DNA from 3 places in the Rossellomorea sp. GAMAL-10_SWC genome. Region 1 is predicted to be linked to each of the others. Evidence: a T-box and tRNA genes for the amino acid it is inferred to sense, from the RefSeq annotation. Region 1 holds a T-box; the other regions hold tRNA genes.
The links. The T-box of region 1 lies ahead of argS (arginine--tRNA ligase). A T-box ahead of a tRNA ligase gene usually reads a tRNA of that ligase, here a tRNA-Arg.
Positions count from the first base shown of each region.

Region 2: it has a tRNA-Arg gene. The T-box ahead of argS (arginine--tRNA ligase) is inferred to sense a tRNA for this amino acid. The anticodon was not compared.
Region 3: it has a tRNA-Arg gene. The T-box ahead of argS (arginine--tRNA ligase) is inferred to sense a tRNA for this amino acid. The anticodon was not compared.

Region 1 covers NZ_CP144911.1:3,259,804-3,266,194, forward strand. The annotation lists gene V5E38_RS16180 (SDR family oxidoreductase) at 1-263, opposite strand, end outside; gene V5E38_RS16185 (polysaccharide biosynthesis protein) at 260-1,288, opposite strand; gene V5E38_RS16190 (glycosyltransferase family 2 protein) at 1,363-1,965, opposite strand; gene argS (arginine--tRNA ligase) at 2,315-4,003, opposite strand; T-box leader at 4,046-4,267, opposite strand; gene V5E38_RS16200 (tetratricopeptide repeat-containing glycosyltransferase family 2 protein) at 4,390-5,475, shown strand; gene V5E38_RS16205 (tetratricopeptide repeat-containing glycosyltransferase) at 5,632-6,391, shown strand, end outside.
Region 2 covers NZ_CP144911.1:4,259,784-4,266,174, forward strand. The annotation lists tRNA gene V5E38_RS20685 (tRNA-Ala) at 79-154, opposite strand; tRNA gene V5E38_RS20690 (tRNA-Ile) at 175-251, opposite strand; rRNA gene V5E38_RS20695 (16S ribosomal RNA) at 344-1,893, opposite strand; tRNA gene V5E38_RS20700 (tRNA-Ala) at 1,976-2,051, opposite strand; tRNA gene V5E38_RS20705 (tRNA-Pro) at 2,061-2,137, opposite strand; tRNA gene V5E38_RS20710 (tRNA-Arg) at 2,143-2,219, opposite strand; tRNA gene V5E38_RS20715 (tRNA-Leu) at 2,230-2,316, opposite strand; tRNA gene V5E38_RS20720 (tRNA-Gly) at 2,325-2,399, opposite strand; tRNA gene V5E38_RS20725 (tRNA-Leu) at 2,429-2,511, opposite strand; tRNA gene V5E38_RS20730 (tRNA-Lys) at 2,533-2,608, opposite strand; tRNA gene V5E38_RS20735 (tRNA-Thr) at 2,616-2,688, opposite strand; tRNA gene V5E38_RS20740 (tRNA-Val) at 2,692-2,767, opposite strand; rRNA gene rrf (5S ribosomal RNA) at 2,773-2,888, opposite strand; rRNA gene V5E38_RS20750 (23S ribosomal RNA) at 3,008-5,945, opposite strand; rRNA gene V5E38_RS20755 (16S ribosomal RNA) at 6,099-6,391, opposite strand, start outside.
Region 3 covers NZ_CP144911.1:3,520,057-3,526,447, forward strand. The annotation lists gene V5E38_RS17395 (bifunctional transcriptional activator/DNA repair enzyme AdaA) at 1-431, opposite strand, end outside; tRNA gene V5E38_RS17400 (tRNA-Glu) at 923-994, opposite strand; tRNA gene V5E38_RS17405 (tRNA-Ser) at 1,006-1,096, opposite strand; tRNA gene V5E38_RS17410 (tRNA-Asn) at 1,103-1,177, opposite strand; tRNA gene V5E38_RS17415 (tRNA-Ile) at 1,198-1,274, opposite strand; tRNA gene V5E38_RS17420 (tRNA-Gly) at 1,292-1,362, opposite strand; tRNA gene V5E38_RS17425 (tRNA-His) at 1,369-1,444, opposite strand; tRNA gene V5E38_RS17430 (tRNA-Thr) at 1,454-1,526, opposite strand; tRNA gene V5E38_RS17435 (tRNA-Phe) at 1,753-1,828, opposite strand; tRNA gene V5E38_RS17440 (tRNA-Asp) at 1,837-1,912, opposite strand; tRNA gene V5E38_RS17445 (tRNA-Met) at 1,916-1,992, opposite strand; tRNA gene V5E38_RS17450 (tRNA-Ser) at 2,049-2,141, opposite strand; tRNA gene V5E38_RS17455 (tRNA-Ile) at 2,150-2,226, opposite strand; tRNA gene V5E38_RS17460 (tRNA-Met) at 2,236-2,309, opposite strand; tRNA gene V5E38_RS17465 (tRNA-Ala) at 2,338-2,410, opposite strand; tRNA gene V5E38_RS17470 (tRNA-Pro) at 2,421-2,497, opposite strand; tRNA gene V5E38_RS17475 (tRNA-Arg) at 2,522-2,598, opposite strand; tRNA gene V5E38_RS17480 (tRNA-Leu) at 2,609-2,695, opposite strand; tRNA gene V5E38_RS17485 (tRNA-Gly) at 2,704-2,778, opposite strand; tRNA gene V5E38_RS17490 (tRNA-Leu) at 2,808-2,890, opposite strand; tRNA gene V5E38_RS17495 (tRNA-Lys) at 2,912-2,987, opposite strand; tRNA gene V5E38_RS17500 (tRNA-Thr) at 2,995-3,067, opposite strand; tRNA gene V5E38_RS17505 (tRNA-Val) at 3,071-3,146, opposite strand; rRNA gene rrf (5S ribosomal RNA) at 3,152-3,267, opposite strand; rRNA gene V5E38_RS17515 (23S ribosomal RNA) at 3,391-6,328, opposite strand.

The sequences.
Region 1 (6,391 bases):
GGTAAGTAACTATTTAAATAAACAGCCCTTGATGGCTCTTTATTACATGCATCATTTAAAACACCTATGCAATTAATTACAACATCATAATTATTTAACAAAATTTGTTTTAATAAAAATTGATCCATAATGTCACCCTTGATATTATCGCAATAAGGGAAGGATTTCCTTGAAAAGGTGGTTACTTCATGACCTCTCTCATGTAAATATAATGCGATCGTATGACCTGCCATTCCAGTAGCACCAAGAACTAAGTATTTCACTTTTTTCCTCCCTTCCAATCTCGTAATTCATCTTGAATATATGAAAGTGTTAGTAATTTCTCTTTAATTTCTTCCACTGAAAGTATTTTTGTGTTATTTGAGTTATATTCATCTGTTACAGTAATTTTCGGTGACCCATCTTCAAGATATTTGCCATAATTCAGATCTCGGTTATCTGCTGGAACTCTATAAAAATCCCCCATATCCAATGCTTTTGCCGCTTCTTCTTTAGTAAGAAGTACTTCGTAGATTTTTTCACCGTGACGAGTGCCAATAATTTTAATTTCATTATCTACTTCAAACAATTCCTTCAATGCTTGTGCCAAATCTCCTATATAAGCAGAAGGCGATTTTTGAACCATAATGTCTCCATTAGATGCATGATTAAATGCATATAAAACTAAATTAACGGCATCTTCTAGACTCATAATAAAACGAGTCATTTTTGGATCAGTAATCGTTAGAGATTTTCCAGCTTTTATTTGTTCTATGAATAATGGTATGACTGACCCACGAGATGCCATTACGTTCCCATATCTAGTTCCACAAATTAGCGTTTTTTCAGGAGAGACTAATCGAGATTTTGCAATGAATGTTTTCTCCATCATTGCTTTTGAAATTCCCATTGCATTCACAGGATATGCTGCTTTATCTGTGGAAAGACAAATTACTTTTTTTACACCCGAGTTGATCGCTGCAGTTAATACATTGTCTGTTCCAATAATATTAGTTTTTACAGCTTCTAACGGGAAAAATTCGCACGAGGGAACTTGTTTAAGGGCAGCAGCATGAAAAATAAAATCAACACCGTGCATAGCATCATATAGACTATTGATATTTCGTACATCTCCAATATAAAATTTGATTTTATCATTTTGATAGAATGCACGCATATCTGCTTGTTTCTTTTCATCTCTTGAAAATATTCTAATTTCTTTTATATCCGTATTTAGAAATCGTTCTAATACAACATTTCCAAAAGAACCTGTACCGCCTGTTATTAATATTATTTTATCTTTAAACATATAAATCGTCTTCACACTCTTTTCTGCGTATGAAATATGTCAATCTAGTAAAAACAAATGATCTATACATCTCATCATTTTAGTCCTCTTAAATGCAAACTAGATTCAGAATTTTCACGTGGATAGTTATACCAATATGCAAAAATATGAGTATATTTACATTTTGGTTTTTGATCTACTAACGCTCTATTAAAGTCATAGTCACCAGCAATATCTTTTCTAATTGTAAATTTTGCATCGCCGATAAAGCTTCTTCTGATGATTTTAAATTGTCCTGGCCAATTATAAATGTCATCTGTTTCAGTTTTAATAAAAGGCGTGCCATCTTTCGTAAGCATATTGTAATAATAGATGTCACATTCTCCATCAACTTGTACTAAAACGTCTTTAATAGCAGGCAAATACATATCATCGCTATCAATTATTGCAATATAGTCCCCAGTTGCTTCTGCAATACATCGGTTATATGAAAAACTTGCACCTATATTTTTTTTATTCTTTAATATTTTTAATTGTGGGCAATTTTTTTTATATTCTTCTAAAAGCTCTAATGTATTATCAGTAGAACCGTCATCACATACAATAATTTCATAAGCATATTCTTTAGGAATACTATCTAACATCCTCTTAATCCATTCCGAACTATTATAAGCAGGACTTAAAAAGCTAAATTTCAATGAAAACCTCTCTCCTTTTATTAATTTTGTAGTTAAATACAATTTCAGCTAATATTCAATTTAAAACAAGTGGATAACATCTACTCGAATAATATATGAATATATTTATATGGAGGTTCCTCGTATTGCTCTGTTATTACGGTTTTAGACTTAAGAACTAAATATTAATTTCCCTTCAAATAAACTAATTCTTATGGAGTTTATCACTTACGATCAAGTACCGTTAAAAATAATGCCACTTTTAGACACACTCATTATTATTCTTTAACGAACCTCCAAACCTAATCGGCTGTATAAAAAAAGAAAAACAGGCGTTGAAAGAAGCATCTTCTTCAAAACCTGTTTTTTCTTACATTTCTTTTGGAGCACGAATTCCTAATAATCTTAGTCCTTCTTCTAAAACAATGGAAACAACTTTAATTAATGCTAATCTACTCTCTAATTGGTCATCATTTGTTAGAATATGAGTAGTTCCATAATATTTATTGAAGCTTTGTGCCAAATCGATTGTATATTTAGCAATGACAGATGGCTCAAATTGTTCAAAACTACGTGTAACTTTGTTAGGAAACTCAAGAATATGTTTTATGATGTCCCAACTATATGAATCATCTAGCCCATCTTGTTTATTTAAATCCTGTGATGAGGCTTTATCTAAAATTGAATTTGTTCTCGCAATTGAGTATTGTACATATGGCCCTGTTTCACCTTCAAATTTTAGCATCTGCTCAAGTGAAAATTCGATATTATTCATACGATCATTTTTTAAATCTTGGAAAATGATTGCGCCGACTCCAACCATTTTTGCAACTTCTTCTTTATTTTTTAATGTAGGATTTTTTTCTGCAATATTTTGACTAGCTAAACTAATCGCTTCCTCAATTACCTCTTCTAAAAGAACAATTTTCCCTTTTCGCGTTGACATTTTTTTACCGTTTTGTAGGATTAAACCGAATGGTACATGTACCATATCTTTAGACCATTCGTACCCCATTTTATTCAAAACTGTATATACTTGCTCAAAATGTAATGCTTGTTCTCCACCAACTACATATATGGCCTTATCGAAATCGTAAGTTTCTTTACGGTAAAGTGCAGCTGCTAAATCTCTTGTTGCATACAATGTAGCTCCGTCAGATTTTCTAATTAAACATGGTGGTAAATCTTTTTCAGTTAATTCAACAACTTCGGCACCCTCAGATTCCACTAAAAGATTTTTTTGCTCTAGAAGTTCAATAACTCGTTCCATTTTATCATTGTAAAATGCTTCTCCGTTAAAGCTATCAAAGTTAACACCTAATAAATCATAAACTAACATGAATTCTTTAAGGGACTCATCACGGAACCACTTCCATAAATGTAAAGCTTCTTCATTTTTTTCCTCTAATTGCTTAAACCAGCTTCTAGCTTCTTCCTCAAGTTGAGGCTCTTTTTCAACTTCTTCATGAAATTTAACATATAATTTTAAAAGCTCTTTGATTGGATTTTCTTTTACTGCGTCTTGATTACCCCAAAGTTTATAAGCAACAATTAATTTTCCAAATTGTGTTCCCCAGTCTCCAAGGTGATTAATTTTTATTGCTTTATACCCATTTTTTTCAGCAATTTTAGCAATTGAATTTCCAATCATTGTTGAACGCAAGTGCCCCATCGAAAATGGCTTTGCAATATTAGGTGAGGAACAATCAATCGCAACCGTTTTGTCTTCACCAATTACTTGATTTCCATATTCATTCCCTTGGCCAAGAACTAATTCAATTACTTGCTTACTTACTAGCTTTTTATTCAAAAAGCAGTTTACATACGGTCCGTTCGCTTCTACTTTTTCAATTAAATCATGATTAATTTGTGGTGCAATTTCCTTTGCAATCATAACCGGAGATTTTTTTAATGCTTTTGCTAATTGGAAACAAGGAAATGCTAAATCACCTTGATCTGCATAATTCGGTTTTTCGATAAGTGAGTTAATTTCAGTTAAAGTTAGTGATCCATTTAAAGCTTTTTCAATTTGTTCACTATACATTTTTACATAATTCATTCTGATCAATCCTCTCCAAAATATAAAAAACCCGTCTCTATCATAAGAGACGGGTTTAACTAATCCGCGGTACCACTCTAATTGTTCAAATAAATTGAACCAACTTTAAAATTTGTTAACGAGGTCTTCCCCGGCAAAGTCCTACTATTAATTCAGACTGCTTCTCCGAAGTGCGCTTCATCCTATTCGCTCTGTTAGGCTTCCACCATCCCCAACTCTCTACAAGAATCAAAATAAGATTACTCTCTTCATCTAAAAATTTTCAATATTCATTTTTTCCATTTAATCATATCTAATGTAGAAATTCAACATTAATCTTTTTTTGAACTTTATGAATTGCACCATTTGTTGACAACCTTAATAACATAGAAATTGAGGTGGAATTCATGAAAAAAAAACCAATAACTTTAAGTCTTTGTATGATTGTTAAAAACGAAGAAGCTGTACTTTCCAGATGTTTATCATCTGTATCTAATATAGTAGACGAAATTGTCATTATTGATACTGGTTCAACAGACAAAACTAAGGAAATAGCTAAAAAGTTTACAAATTCTATATATGATTTTACTTGGATCAATGATTTCTCAGCAGCAAGAAATTTTGCTTTTTCTAAAGCAACGAAGGATTATATTATGTGGCTTGATGCTGATGATATTATCACTGATGAAAATGCAAAAAAATTACTTAAATTAAAAAAGTCATTAACTAAAAATGTCGACGCTGTCGGAATGAAATATCATCTAGCCTTCGATGAAAATGGTAATCCCAGCTTTAGTTCTGTACGAAATCGAATCGTTAAGCGAGAAAGAAACTTTAAATGGATTGGTTTCGTTCATGAATATTTAGAGGTTTACGGCGAAATTATTCAATCGGATGCAGCAATTATTCATCACAAAGACAAAGAGTATTCTGATCGAAATTTAAAGATTTATGAAAATGCGATTTCATCAGGAAATGAATTAAGTCCTCGTGACAAATACTATTATGCTAATGAATGCGTGGATCATCAACTATACGAAAAGGCAATTGCATGGTATGAATTGTTTCTTGATGAAGGGAAAGGCTGGTACGAAGATAATATTCAAGCCTGTGGAAAAATGGCAGACTGCTATTTAAATCTAAACGAAACAGAAAAAGCAATTAGCAGTTGTCTAAGATCATTTTCTTATGATGGACCACGTGGAGAAAACTGCTGTCGTTTAGGATTTGTGTATCTTCAAAAAGGTGATTTTACACGTGCTATTTCATGGTATAAACTTGCTACTCTTGTTGATGTTCCTACAAGTAGTCCTTTTATTAATCAAGCGTGTTACACTTGGTTACCTAATCTACAGTTATGTCTTTGCTATAGTCGATTAGGCAATCAACTTACTGCTAGAAAATATAATGAGATAGCAGCAAGCTATGTTCCAAATAACCCTTCCGTTCTACACAACAAAGAGTATTTCCGCTCTTTTTTTAAAGAACAATAACTCACCCGTACTATCTACTAACATTATGTTTCCATTCCTATCCTATCTGTTTAGAAAGCATACTAGATGATTTGGAAGCTACTAATTAAGTAAATCAACACTAAATTATCATCAATCATTTAATACAAAATCAAAATTATAGAAAAGGGTGATAGCTTGATCACAGTCAGTTTATGCATGGTTGTACAAAATAATGAAGCCACAATTGAAAGATGTCTAAGTTCAGTTAGTAGCTTAGTTGATGAAATTATCATCGTTGATATGAATTCCCACGATCGAACGATTGAGCTAGCAAGACAGTTTACAGGCCAAATACATGTCTTTGATGGTGTGGATGAAATAGATGCATTAAATTTTTCAAAATCTTTGGCAACGAAAGACTTTATACTTTTACTAAACCATAGTGAAGTTTTACTAGAACATGATCGTTTAACATTTTCTAATCTAAAACTATCATTAAACAATGAAGTTTATAATGTAGCTGTCGATTATCAGATCGGTTGGAATGTAAATAGTAAACAAAAAATCAGTAGATTAATTAAAAAATTAGGTTCAAATAGTCATTCACCGAATTTGAAAAATGAACAAACCTCTGAATCATTTTCTACTAATCTTGTTATTACAGATCTCCCTTTTACAAAAAATACAAAAGAAAATATTCAAATATATGAACAAATGTTAAGTAATAACTTTAATCTTTCAACAATGGATTTGTTTTATTATGCAAAAGAATTAAGTTCAGATCATCAACATGATCAATCGATAAAATATTTTTTAAAATTTTTGAGATTAAATCAACCATTTGAAGAACTTAATATTCTTGCATGTCATTATATTGCTAATTGTTATCACGAGTTTAATCTAAGAGACTTAGAAACTACTTGGTTATTAAAAGCTCTTAAATATGGCAATACTC
Region 2 (6,391 bases), 1.0 Mb from region 1:
TTTTTAAAACTAATTGAATTAAACTTACGCAGTTTAATGAATGACATTATCTAGTTTTCAAGGTACAAAATAAAAAAATGGTGGAGCCTAGCGGGATCGAACCGCTGACCTCCTGCGTGCAAGGCAGGCGCTCTCCCAGCTGAGCTAAGGCCCCATTATTATATTAAAAAGATATGGTGGGCCTAAATGGACTCGAACCATCGACCTCACGCTTATCAGGCGTGCGCTCTAACCAGCTGAGCTATAGGCCCATATCTATAATAGAAGGATAATCCTTCAAAACTAAACAAAACAATGAAGAAACATTTCATACATGAACCAACGGTTCATGATGTCTCCATAGAAAGGAGGTGATCCAGCCGCACCTTCCGATACGGCTACCTTGTTACGACTTCACCCCAATCATCTGTCCCACCTTAGGCGGCTGGCCCCTAAAAGGTTACCCCACCGACTTCGGGTGTTACAAACTCTCGTGGTGTGACGGGCGGTGTGTACAAGGCCCGGGAACGTATTCACCGCGGCATGCTGATCCGCGATTACTAGTGATTCCGGCTTCATGTAGGCGAGTTGCAGCCTACAATCCGAACTGAGAATAGTTTTATGGGATTAGCTCCACCTCGCGGTCTTGCAACCCTTTGTACTATCCATTGTAGCACGTGTGTAGCCCAGGTCATAAGGGGCATGATGATTTGACGTCATCCCCACCTTCCTCCGGTTTGTCACCGGCAGTCACCTTAGAGTGCCCAACCAAATGCTGGCAACTAAGATCAAGGGTTGCGCTCGTTGCGGGACTTAACCCAACATCTCACGACACGAGCTGACGACAACCATGCACCACCTGTCACTCTGTCCCCGAAGGGAAAGCCCTATCTCTAGGGTTGTCAGAGGATGTCAAGACCTGGTAAGGTTCTTCGCGTTGCTTCGAATTAAACCACATGCTCCACCACTTGTGCGGGCCCCCGTCAATTCCTTTGAGTTTCAGTCTTGCGACCGTACTCCCCAGGCGGAGTGCTTAATGCGTTAACTTCAGCACTAAAGGGCGGAAACCCTCTAACACTTAGCACTCATCGTTTACAGCGTGGACTACCAGGGTATCTAATCCTGTTTGCTCCCCACGCTTTCGCGCCTCAGCGTCAGTTACAGACCAGAAAGTCGCCTTCGCCACTGGTGTTCCTCCAAATCTCTACGCATTTCACCGCTACACTTGGAATTCCACTTTCCTCTTCTGCACTCAAGTTTCCCAGTTTCCAATGACCCTCCCCGGTTGAGCCGGGGGCTTTCACATCAGACTTAAGAAACCGCCTGCGCGCGCTTTACGCCCAATAATTCCGGACAACGCTTGCCACCTACGTATTACCGCGGCTGCTGGCACGTAGTTAGCCGTGGCTTTCTGGTTAGGTACCGTCAAGGTGCCAGCTTATTCAACTAGCACTTATTCTTCCCTAACAACAGAGCTTTACGACCCGAAGGCCTTCATCGCTCACGCGGCGTTGCTCCGTCAGACTTTCGTCCATTGCGGAAGATTCCCTACTGCTGCCTCCCGTAGGAGTCTGGGCCGTGTCTCAGTCCCAGTGTGGCCGATCACCCTCTCAGGTCGGCTACGCATCGTCGCCTTGGTGAGCCGTTACCTCACCAACTAGCTAATGCGCCGCGGGCCCATCTATAAGTGATAGCCGAGGCCATCTTTCAATAAAGGAACAGGAGTTCCTTTATGTCATCCGGTATTAGCTCCGGTTTCCCGAAGTTATCCCAGTCTTACAGGTAGGTTGCCCACGTGTTACTCACCCGTCCGCCGCTAACTAACGGGAGCAAGCTCCCATTAGTCCGCTCGACTTGCATGTATTAGGCACGCCGCCAGCGTTCGTCCTGAGCCAGGATCAAACTCTCCATAAAAGTTAAGTTTAAATCTTGTATTGCTCAAAAAACTAATAATTGACGTTTACTTCATGTTTTGTTTAGTTTTCAAAGATCATCTTGGTGGAGCCTAGCGGGATCGAACCGCTGACCTCCTGCGTGCAAGGCAGGCGCTCTCCCAGCTGAGCTAAGGCCCCTTATTGAAATGGTCGGGAAGACAGGATTTGAACCTGCGACCCCCTGGTCCCAAACCAGGTGCTCTACCAAGCTGAGCCACTTCCCGTAATATGGCGCGCCCGAAAGGACTCGAACCCATAACCTTTTGATCCGTAGTCAAACGCTCTATCCAATTGAGCTACGGGCGCATATTATAAATGGTACCGAGGGCCGGACTCGAACCGGCACGGGGTCAACCCCCGCAGGATTTTAAGTCCTGTGTGTCTGCCATTCCACCACCCCGGCAGCATATGTGGAGCGGAAGACGGGGCTCGAACCCGCGACCCCAACCTTGGCAAGGTTGTATTCTACCACTGAACTACTTCCGCGTATACTGCTTATAACTTATAAATTTAAATGGTGCGGGTGAAGGGACTCGAACCCCCACACCGAAGTACTAGATCCTAAGTCTAGCGCGTCTGCCAATTCCGCCACACCCGCAAATATTCTCTTTTGAGAAAATGGTGAGCCATGAAGGATTCGAACCTTCGACCCTCTGATTAAAAGTCAGATGCTCTACCTACTGAGCTAATGGCTCAAAAGAGTGCCGACTAGAGGACTTGAACCCCCAACCTACTGATTACAAGTCAGTTGCTCTACCAATTGAGCTAAGTCGGCATATGGTGGAGGATGACGGGCTCGAACCGCCGACCCCCTGCTTGTAAGGCAGGTGCTCTCCCAGCTGAGCTAATCCTCCATCAAACCAAGCGACGTTCTACTCTCACAGGGGGAAACCCCCAACTACCATCGACGCAAAAGAGCTTAACTGCCGTGTTCGGTATGGGAACGGGTGTGACCTCTTCGCTATCATCACTTGATTCATTTTCTTTAGGACATTAATTATTATATCAAAATATCAGTCAAAGTCAATAACTTTTTTAATATTTTTTTATAAAACTTATACCCTCAAAACTAGATAATGTCATTATCAAACTTGTTAGTTAAGTCCTCGACCGATTAGTATCAGTCAGCTCCACGTGTCACCACGCTTCCACCTCTGACCTATCAACCTGATCGTCTCTCAGGGGTCTTACTAGCTTAACGCTATGGGAAATCTCATCTTGAGGGGGGCTTCATGCTTAGATGCTTTCAGCACTTATCCCTTCCACACATAGCTACCCAGCCATGCTCTTGGCAGAACAACTGGTACACCAGCGGTGTGTCCATCCCGGTCCTCTCGTACTAAGGACAGCTCCTCTCAAATTTCCTGCGCCCACGACGGATAGGGACCGAACTGTCTCACGACGTTCTGAACCCAGCTCGCGTACCGCTTTAATGGGCGAACAGCCCAACCCTTGGGACCGACTACAGCCCCAGGATGCGATGAGCCGACATCGAGGTGCCAAACCTCCCCGTCGATGTGGACTCTTGGGGGAGATAAGCCTGTTATCCCCGGGGTAGCTTTTATCCGTTGAGCGATGGCCCTTCCATGCGGAACCACCGGATCACTAAGCCCGACTTTCGTCCCTGCTCGACTTGTAGGTCTCGCAGTCAAGCTCCCTTATGCCTTTACACTCTTCGAATGATTTCCAACCATTCTGAGGGAACCTTTGGGCGCCTCCGTTACTCTTTAGGAGGCGACCGCCCCAGTCAAACTGCCCACCTGACACTGTCTCCGAGCCGGATCACGGCTCTAGGTTAGAATTTCAATACAGCCAGGGTAGTATCCCACCGACGCCTCCACCGAAGCTAGCGCTCCGGCTTCTCAGGCTCCTACCTATCCTGTACAAGCTGTACCAAAATTCAATATCAAGCTGCAGTAAAGCTCCACGGGGTCTTTCCGTCCTGTCGCGGGTAACCTGCATCTTCACAGGTACTATAATTTCACCGAGTCTATGGTTGAGACAGTGCCCAAATCGTTACGCCTTTCGTGCGGGTCGGAACTTACCCGACAAGGAATTTCGCTACCTTAGGACCGTTATAGTTACGGCCGCCGTTTACTGGGGCTTCAATTCAGAGCTTCTCCCGTAAGGGATAACCCCTCCTCTTAACCTTCCAGCACCGGGCAGGCGTCAGCCCCTATACTTCGCCTTGCGGCTTCGCAGAGACCTGTGTTTTTGCTAAACAGTCGCTTGGGCCTTTTCACTGCGGCTCTCCCGGGCATACACCCAAAAGAGCACCCCTTCTCCCGAAGTTACGGGGTCATTTTGCCGAGTTCCTTAACCATAGTTCTCTCGCTCACCTTAGGATTCTCTCCTCGCCTACCTGTGTCGGTTTGCGGTACAGGCACCTATTTCCTCGCTAGAAGCTTTTCTTGGCAGCGTAGAATCAGGAACTTCGGTACTATATTTCCCTCGCCATCACAACTCAGCCTTATGATGTGCGGATTTGCCTACACATCAGCCTAATTGCTTGGACGCGCATATCCAGCAGCGCGCTTACCCTATCTTTCTGCGTCCCTCCATTGCTCAAACGGAAATGAGGTGGTACAGGAATATCAACCTGTTGTCCATCGCCTACGCCTGTCGGCCTCGGCTTAGGTCCTGACTAACCCTGGGAGGACGAGCCTTCCCCAGGAAACCTTAGGCATACGGTGGACGGGATTCTCACCCGTCTTTCGCTACTCATACCGGCATTCTCACTTCTAAGCGCTCCACCAGTCCTTACGATCTAGCTTCAACGCCCTTAGAACGCTCCCCTACCACTGATACCATACGGTATCAATCCGCAGCTTCGGTGATACGTTTAGCCCCGTTACATTTTCGGCGCAGAGTCACTCGACCAGTGAGCTATTACGCACTCTTTAAATGGTGGCTGCTTCTAAGCCAACATCCTGGTTGTCTAAGCAACTCCACATCCTTTTCCACTTAACGTATACTTTGGGACCTTAGCTGGCGGTCTGGGCTGTTTCCCTCTTGACCACGGATCTTATCACTCGTAGTCTGACTCCTATGGATAAGTCATTGGCATTCGGAGTTTGACTGAATTCGGTAACCCGTTGGGGGCCCCTAGTCCAATCAGTGCTCTACCTCCAAGACTCTAACACATAAGGCTAGCCCTAAAGCTATTTCGGGGAGAACCAGCTATCTCCGAGTTCGATTGGAATTTCTCCGCTACCCACACCTCATCCCCGCACTTTTCAACGTGCGTGGGTTCGGACCTCCATTCAGTGTTACCTGAACTTCATCCTGGACATGGGTAGATCACTCGGTTTCGGGTCTACGACCACGTACTATATCGCCCTATTCAGACTCGCTTTCGCTGCGGCTCCGTCTCTTCAACTTAACCTTGCACGGGATCGTAACTCGCCGGTTCATTCTACAAAAGGCACGCCATCACTCGTTAACGAGCTCTGACTATTTGTAAGCACACGGTTTCAGGTTCTCTTTCACTCCCCTTCCGGGGTGCTTTTCACCTTTCCCTCACGGTACTGGTTCACTATCGGTCACTAGGTAGTATTTAGCCTTGGGAGATGGTCCTCCCAGATTCCGACGGAATTTCACGTGTTCCGCCGTACTCAGGATCCACTCAAGAGGGAACGAGGTTTCAACTACAGGGTTTTTACCTTCTTTGACGGACCTTTCCAGGTCGCTTCATTTACCCCGTTCCTTTGTAACTCCGTATAGAGTGTCCTACAACCCCAAGAGGCAAGCCTCTTGGTTTGGGCTATCTTCCGTTTCGCTCGCCGCTACTCAGGAAATCGCTATTGCTTTCTATTCCTCCAGGTACTTAGATGTTTCAGTTCCCTGGGTCTGTCCTCAGTACCCTATGTATTCAGGTAAAGATACTACTCCATTACGAGTAGTGGGTTTCCCCATTCGGAAATCTCCGGATCAAAGCTTACTTACAGCTCCCCGAAGCATATCGGTGTTAGTCCCGTCCTTCATCGACTCCTAGTGCCAAGGCATCCACCGTGCGCCCTTTCTAACTTAACTAATTTTAAAACTAATTGGATTAAACTTACGCAGTTTAATGAATGACATTATCTAGTTTTCAAGGTACAAAGTTGAGAGTGAACTCTCAAAACTAAACAAAACAATGAAGAAACATTTTCATACATGAACCATCGGTTCATGATGTCTCCATAGAAAGGAGGTGATCCAGCCGCACCTTCCGATACGGCTACCTTGTTACGACTTCACCCCAATCATCTGTCCCACCTTAGGCGGCTGGCCCCTAAAAGGTTACCCCACCGACTTCGGGTGTTACAAACTCTCGTGGTGTGACGGGCGGTGTGTACAAGGCCCGGGAACGTATTCACCGCGGCATGCTGATCCGCGATTACTAGTGATTCCGGCTTCATGTAGGCGAGTTGCAGCCTACAATCCGAACTGAGAATAGTTTTATGGGATTAGCTCCACCTCGCGGTCTTGCAACCCTT
Region 3 (6,391 bases), 260 kb from region 1:
GTATCTCGTAATAATCTCAAAGCTTCAATCATTCTTAACCTAGTTACGTATTCTAACGGAGATAAACCTGTGGATTTTTTAAATATTCTTTGCAAATGAAATTTACTTACTCCAACTTCAATTGCTAACCGATCCAGTGTTAAACTATTTCGATATTCTTTTTCAATAAAATGTTTGGCAGATAAAATAATATCCTCCTCATTTGAGTGAAGTAAATCAGGACGACATCTTTTACATGGACGGTATCCATCTTTAATTGCCAAAGAAAATGACGGATAATATGACACATTTTCTTTTAATGGGGTTCTTGACTTACAAGAAGGTTTACAACAGATTCCAGTGGACTTAACTGCATAAATAAACACTCCATCGTAGTTTTCATCGCATGATTCAACTGCATCCCACATGACCTGATTATTTAATCCGTTCATTTAATCACCTCATCTTTAGCTATTCACATTTTAACACTAAGATCATACGCTTGCTTTCAATTTCTTGCTTTCTAATTTCTTTGGTCTTGTAATATTTATTATTTGAAGAACACTTTAAAAAAATGGATTTAAACGACATTTTAACTAAAGGGTGAGGATAAAATGATGCTGGAATTTAAAATGAGCGAAAAAGACTTTAAGTTTTGATAATGAAGAATATTAACCCGAATGAAGATTAATGGAAAAGGAGAAGGGCGAGATTGTGGAGAACTAAGACTGAGATGTGCTGTTTCGATTACTTTATTTGTAAATAGACAGAAGCCATATTGAATCTATGAGAGTTAACTCCCTGTACATCCTAAAACGTACAAAGAGTACTCTAATATAATGAAGAAAGACGTATTCAATTAAAGCTCGTTCACTAAAATCATAAAAAAGACAAATAAAAAACTCAGTTACCTGTGTTATCACAAATAACTGAGCTTTAGTTATGACCCGTACGGGACTCGAACCCGTGTTACCGCCGTGAAAGGGCGGTGTCTTAACCGCTTGACCAACGGGCCAAAAAAAAATATGGCAGAGAAGAAGGGATTCGAACCCTCGCACCGGTTACCCGATCTACACCCTTAGCAGGGGCGCCCCTTGAGCCACTTGGGTACTTCTCTATCATATGGCTCCGCAGGTAGGGTTCGAACCTACGACCACTCGGTTAACAGCCGAGTGCTCTACCACTGAGCTACTGCGGAAAAATTAATTTTAAATTTAATGGTGGGCCTAAATGGACTCGAACCATCGACCTCACGCTTATCAGGCGTGCGCTCTAACCAGCTGAGCTATAGGCCCATTAAATTTTATAAAAAAGCGGGTGATGGGAATCGAACCCACGACCGAAGCTTGGAAGGCTTCTATTTTACCATTAAACTACACCCGCATAATATGGGGCGACCGATGGGAATCGAACCCACGAGTGTCGGAACCACAATCCGATGCGTTAACCACTTCGCCACGACCGCCATAAAGAGTGCCGACTAGAGGACTTGAACCCCCAACCTACTGATTACAAGTCAGTTGCTCTACCAATTGAGCTAAGTCGGCATATTATTAACTAAATCAATTAGTTTTATTACTTAATATAATTTGCTCCACTCAAGCTTAAGTATTGGTATAGTAACCTTCATAAAGTTCGTCCTTGTCTCATCTAGATAATTCAAGGTGTTTTTCGACAAGTACGCTGATGTTTCGCTACAAAGCTTATTCATTCGTGCTCTACCAATTGAGCTAAGTCGGCTTATTAAAAGCTAATTTACTTATTTATTTAAGATGGTGGCTCGGGACGGAATCGAACCGCCGACACGAGGATTTTCAGTCCTCTGCTCTACCGACTGAGCTACCGAGCCATCTTAAATGGCGGTCCCGACCGGGATCGAACCGGCGATCTCCTGCGTGACAGGCAGGCATGTTAACCGCTACACCACGGGACCATTTGGTTGCGGGGACAGGATTTGAACCTGCGACCTTCGGGTTATGAGCCCGACGAGCTACCAGACTGCTCCACCCCGCGATAATGAGGATACTATTTAATATAGTTCCTAAAAGTTATATACAATTTAATAAAAATGGAGGAGTAAGAGGGATTCGAACCCCCGCGGGCTGTTACACCCCTGTCGGTTTTCAAGACCGATCCCTTCAGCCAGACTTGGGTATTACTCCATTATAAGTGGTGGACCTTGTAGGACTCGAACCTACGACCGGACGGTTATGAGCCGTCTGCTCTAACCAGCTGAGCTAAAGGTCCTTAAATAAGTAGCGGCGGAGGGAGTCGAACCCACGACCTCACGGGTATGAACCGTACGCTCTAGCCAGCTGAGCTACACCGCCATAATAAGTTAATTTAAGTTTCTTTAAGTGGAGCCTAGCGGGATCGAACCGCTGACCTCCTGCGTGCAAGGCAGGCGCTCTCCCAGCTGAGCTAAGGCCCCATGTTTTAAATGGTCGGGAAGACAGGATTTGAACCTGCGACCCCCTGGTCCCAAACCAGGTGCTCTACCAAGCTGAGCCACTTCCCGTTCAGAATAACAGGTGGAATAATATGGCGCGCCCGAAAGGACTCGAACCCATAACCTTTTGATCCGTAGTCAAACGCTCTATCCAATTGAGCTACGGGCGCATATTATAAATGGTACCGAGGGCCGGACTCGAACCGGCACGGGGTCAACCCCCGCAGGATTTTAAGTCCTGTGTGTCTGCCATTCCACCACCCCGGCAGCATATGTGGAGCGGAAGACGGGGCTCGAACCCGCGACCCCAACCTTGGCAAGGTTGTATTCTACCACTGAACTACTTCCGCGTATACTGCTTATAAATTATAAATTTAAATGGTGCGGGTGAAGGGACTCGAACCCCCACACCGAAGTACTAGATCCTAAGTCTAGCGCGTCTGCCAATTCCGCCACACCCGCAAATATTCTCTTTTGAGAAAATGGTGAGCCATGAAGGATTCGAACCTTCGACCCTCTGATTAAAAGTCAGATGCTCTACCTACTGAGCTAATGGCTCAAAAGAGTGCCGACTAGAGGACTTGAACCCCCAACCTACTGATTACAAGTCAGTTGCTCTACCAATTGAGCTAAGTCGGCATATGGTGGAGGATGACGGGCTCGAACCGCCGACCCCCTGCTTGTAAGGCAGGTGCTCTCCCAGCTGAGCTAATCCTCCATCAAACCAAGCGACGTTCTACTCTCACAGGGGGAAACCCCCAACTACCATCGACGCTGAAGAGCTTAACTGCCGTGTTCGGTATGGGAACGGGTGTGACCTCTTCGCTATCATCACTTGATTCTTTTTCTTTAGGACATTAATTATTATATCAAATTTCATTTAAAAGTCAATAACTTTTTTGAAGTTTTTTTTATAATAATTTTCGTACCTTCAAAACTAGATAATGTCATCATCAAACTTGTTAGTTAAGTCCTCGACCGATTAGTATCAGTCAGCTCCACGTGTCACCACGCTTCCACCTCTGACCTATCAACCTGATCGTCTCTCAGGGGTCTTACTAGCTTAACGCTATGGGAAATCTCATCTTGAGGGGGGCTTCATGCTTAGATGCTTTCAGCACTTATCCCTTCCACACATAGCTACCCAGCCATGCTCTTGGCAGAACAACTGGTACACCAGCGGTGTGTCCATCCCGGTCCTCTCGTACTAAGGACAGCTCCTCTCAAATTTCCTGCGCCCACGACGGATAGGGACCGAACTGTCTCACGACGTTCTGAACCCAGCTCGCGTACCGCTTTAATGGGCGAACAGCCCAACCCTTGGGACCGACTACAGCCCCAGGATGCGATGAGCCGACATCGAGGTGCCAAACCTCCCCGTCGATGTGGACTCTTGGGGGAGATAAGCCTGTTATCCCCGGGGTAGCTTTTATCCGTTGAGCGATGGCCCTTCCATGCGGAACCACCGGATCACTAAGCCCGACTTTCGTCCCTGCTCGACTTGTAGGTCTCGCAGTCAAGCTCCCTTATGCCTTTACACTCTTCGAATGATTTCCAACCATTCTGAGGGAACCTTTGGGCGCCTCCGTTACTCTTTAGGAGGCGACCGCCCCAGTCAAACTGCCCACCTGACACTGTCTCCGAGCCGGATTACGGCTCTAGGTTAGAATTTCAATACAGCCAGGGTAGTATCCCACCGACGCCTCCACCGAAGCTAGCGCTCCGGCTTCTCAGGCTCCTACCTATCCTGTACAAGCTGTACCAAAATTCAATATCAAGCTGCAGTAAAGCTCCACGGGGTCTTTCCGTCCTGTCGCGGGTAACCTGCATCTTCACAGGTACTATAATTTCACCGAGTCTATGGTTGAGACAGTGCCCAAATCGTTACGCCTTTCGTGCGGGTCGGAACTTACCCGACAAGGAATTTCGCTACCTTAGGACCGTTATAGTTACGGCCGCCGTTTACTGGGGCTTCAATTCAGAGCTTCTCCCGTAAGGGATAACCCCTCCTCTTAACCTTCCAGCACCGGGCAGGCGTCAGCCCCTATACTTCGCCTTGCGGCTTCGCAGAGACCTGTGTTTTTGCTAAACAGTCGCTTGGGCCTTTTCACTGCGGCTCTCCCGGGCATACACCCAAAAGAGCACCCCTTCTCCCGAAGTTACGGGGTCATTTTGCCGAGTTCCTTAACCATAGTTCTCTCGCTCACCTTAGGATTCTCTCCTCGCCTACCTGTGTCGGTTTGCGGTACAGGCACCTATTTCCTCGCTAGAAGCTTTTCTTGGCAGCGTAGAATCAGGAACTTCGGTACTATATTTCCCTCGCCATCACAACTCAGCCTTATGATGTGCGGATTTGCCTACACATCAGCCTAATTGCTTGGACGCGCATATCCAGCAGCGCGCTTACCCTATCTTTCTGCGTCCCTCCATTGCTCAAACGGAAATGAGGTGGTACAGGAATATCAACCTGTTGTCCATCGCCTACGCCTGTCGGCCTCGGCTTAGGTCCTGACTAACCCTGGGAGGACGAGCCTTCCCCAGGAAACCTTAGGCATACGGTGGACGGGATTCTCACCCGTCTTTCGCTACTCATACCGGCATTCTCACTTCTAAGCGCTCCACCAGTCCTTACGATCTAGCTTCAACGCCCTTAGAACGCTCCCCTACCACTGATACCATACGGTATCAATCCGCAGCTTCGGTGATACGTTTAGCCCCGTTACATTTTCGGCGCAGAGTCACTCGACCAGTGAGCTATTACGCACTCTTTAAATGGTGGCTGCTTCTAAGCCAACATCCTGGTTGTCTAAGCAACTCCACATCCTTTTCCACTTAACGTATACTTTGGGACCTTAGCTGGCGGTCTGGGCTGTTTCCCTCTTGACCACGGATCTTATCACTCGTAGTCTGACTCCTATGGATAAGTCATTGGCATTCGGAGTTTGACTGAATTCGGTAACCCGTTGGGGGCCCCTAGTCCAATCAGTGCTCTACCTCCAAGACTCTAACACATAAGGCTAGCCCTAAAGCTATTTCGGGGAGAACCAGCTATCTCCGAGTTCGATTGGAATTTCTCCGCTACCCACACCTCATCCCCGCACTTTTCAACGTGCGTGGGTTCGGACCTCCATTCAGTGTTACCTGAACTTCATCCTGGACATGGGTAGATCACTCGGTTTCGGGTCTACGACCACGTACTATATCGCCCTATTCAGACTCGCTTTCGCTGCGGCTCCGTCTCTTCAACTTAACCTTGCACGGGATCGTAACTCGCCGGTTCATTCTACAAAAGGCACGCCATCACTCGTTAACGAGCTCTGACTATTTGTAAGCACACGGTTTCAGGTTCTCTTTCACTCCCCTTCCGGGGTGCTTTTCACCTTTCCCTCACGGTACTGGTTCACTATCGGTCACTAGGTAGTATTTAGCCTTGGGAGATGGTCCTCCCAGATTCCGACGGAATTTCACGTGTTCCGCCGTACTCAGGATCCACTCAAGAGGGAACGAGGTTTCAACTACAGGGTTTTTACCTTCTTTGACGGACCTTTCCAGGTCGCTTCATTTACCCCGTTCCTTTGTAACTCCGTATAGAGTGTCCTACAACCCCAAGAGGCAAGCCTCTTGGTTTGGGCTATCTTCCGTTTCGCTCGCCGCTACTCAGGAAATCGCTATTGCTTTCTATTCCTCCAGGTACTTAGATGTTTCAGTTCCCTGGGTCTGTCCTCAGTACCCTATGTATTCAGGTAAAGATACTACTCCATTACGAGTAGTGGGTTTCCCCATTCGGAAATCTCCGGATCAAAGCTTACTTACAGCTCCCCGAAGCATATCGGTGTTAGTCCCGTCCTTCATCGACTCCTAGTGCCAAGGCATCCACCGTGCGCCCTTTCTAACTTAACTAATTTTAAAACTAATTGAATTAAACTTACGCAGTTTAATGAATGACATTATCTAGTTTTCAAG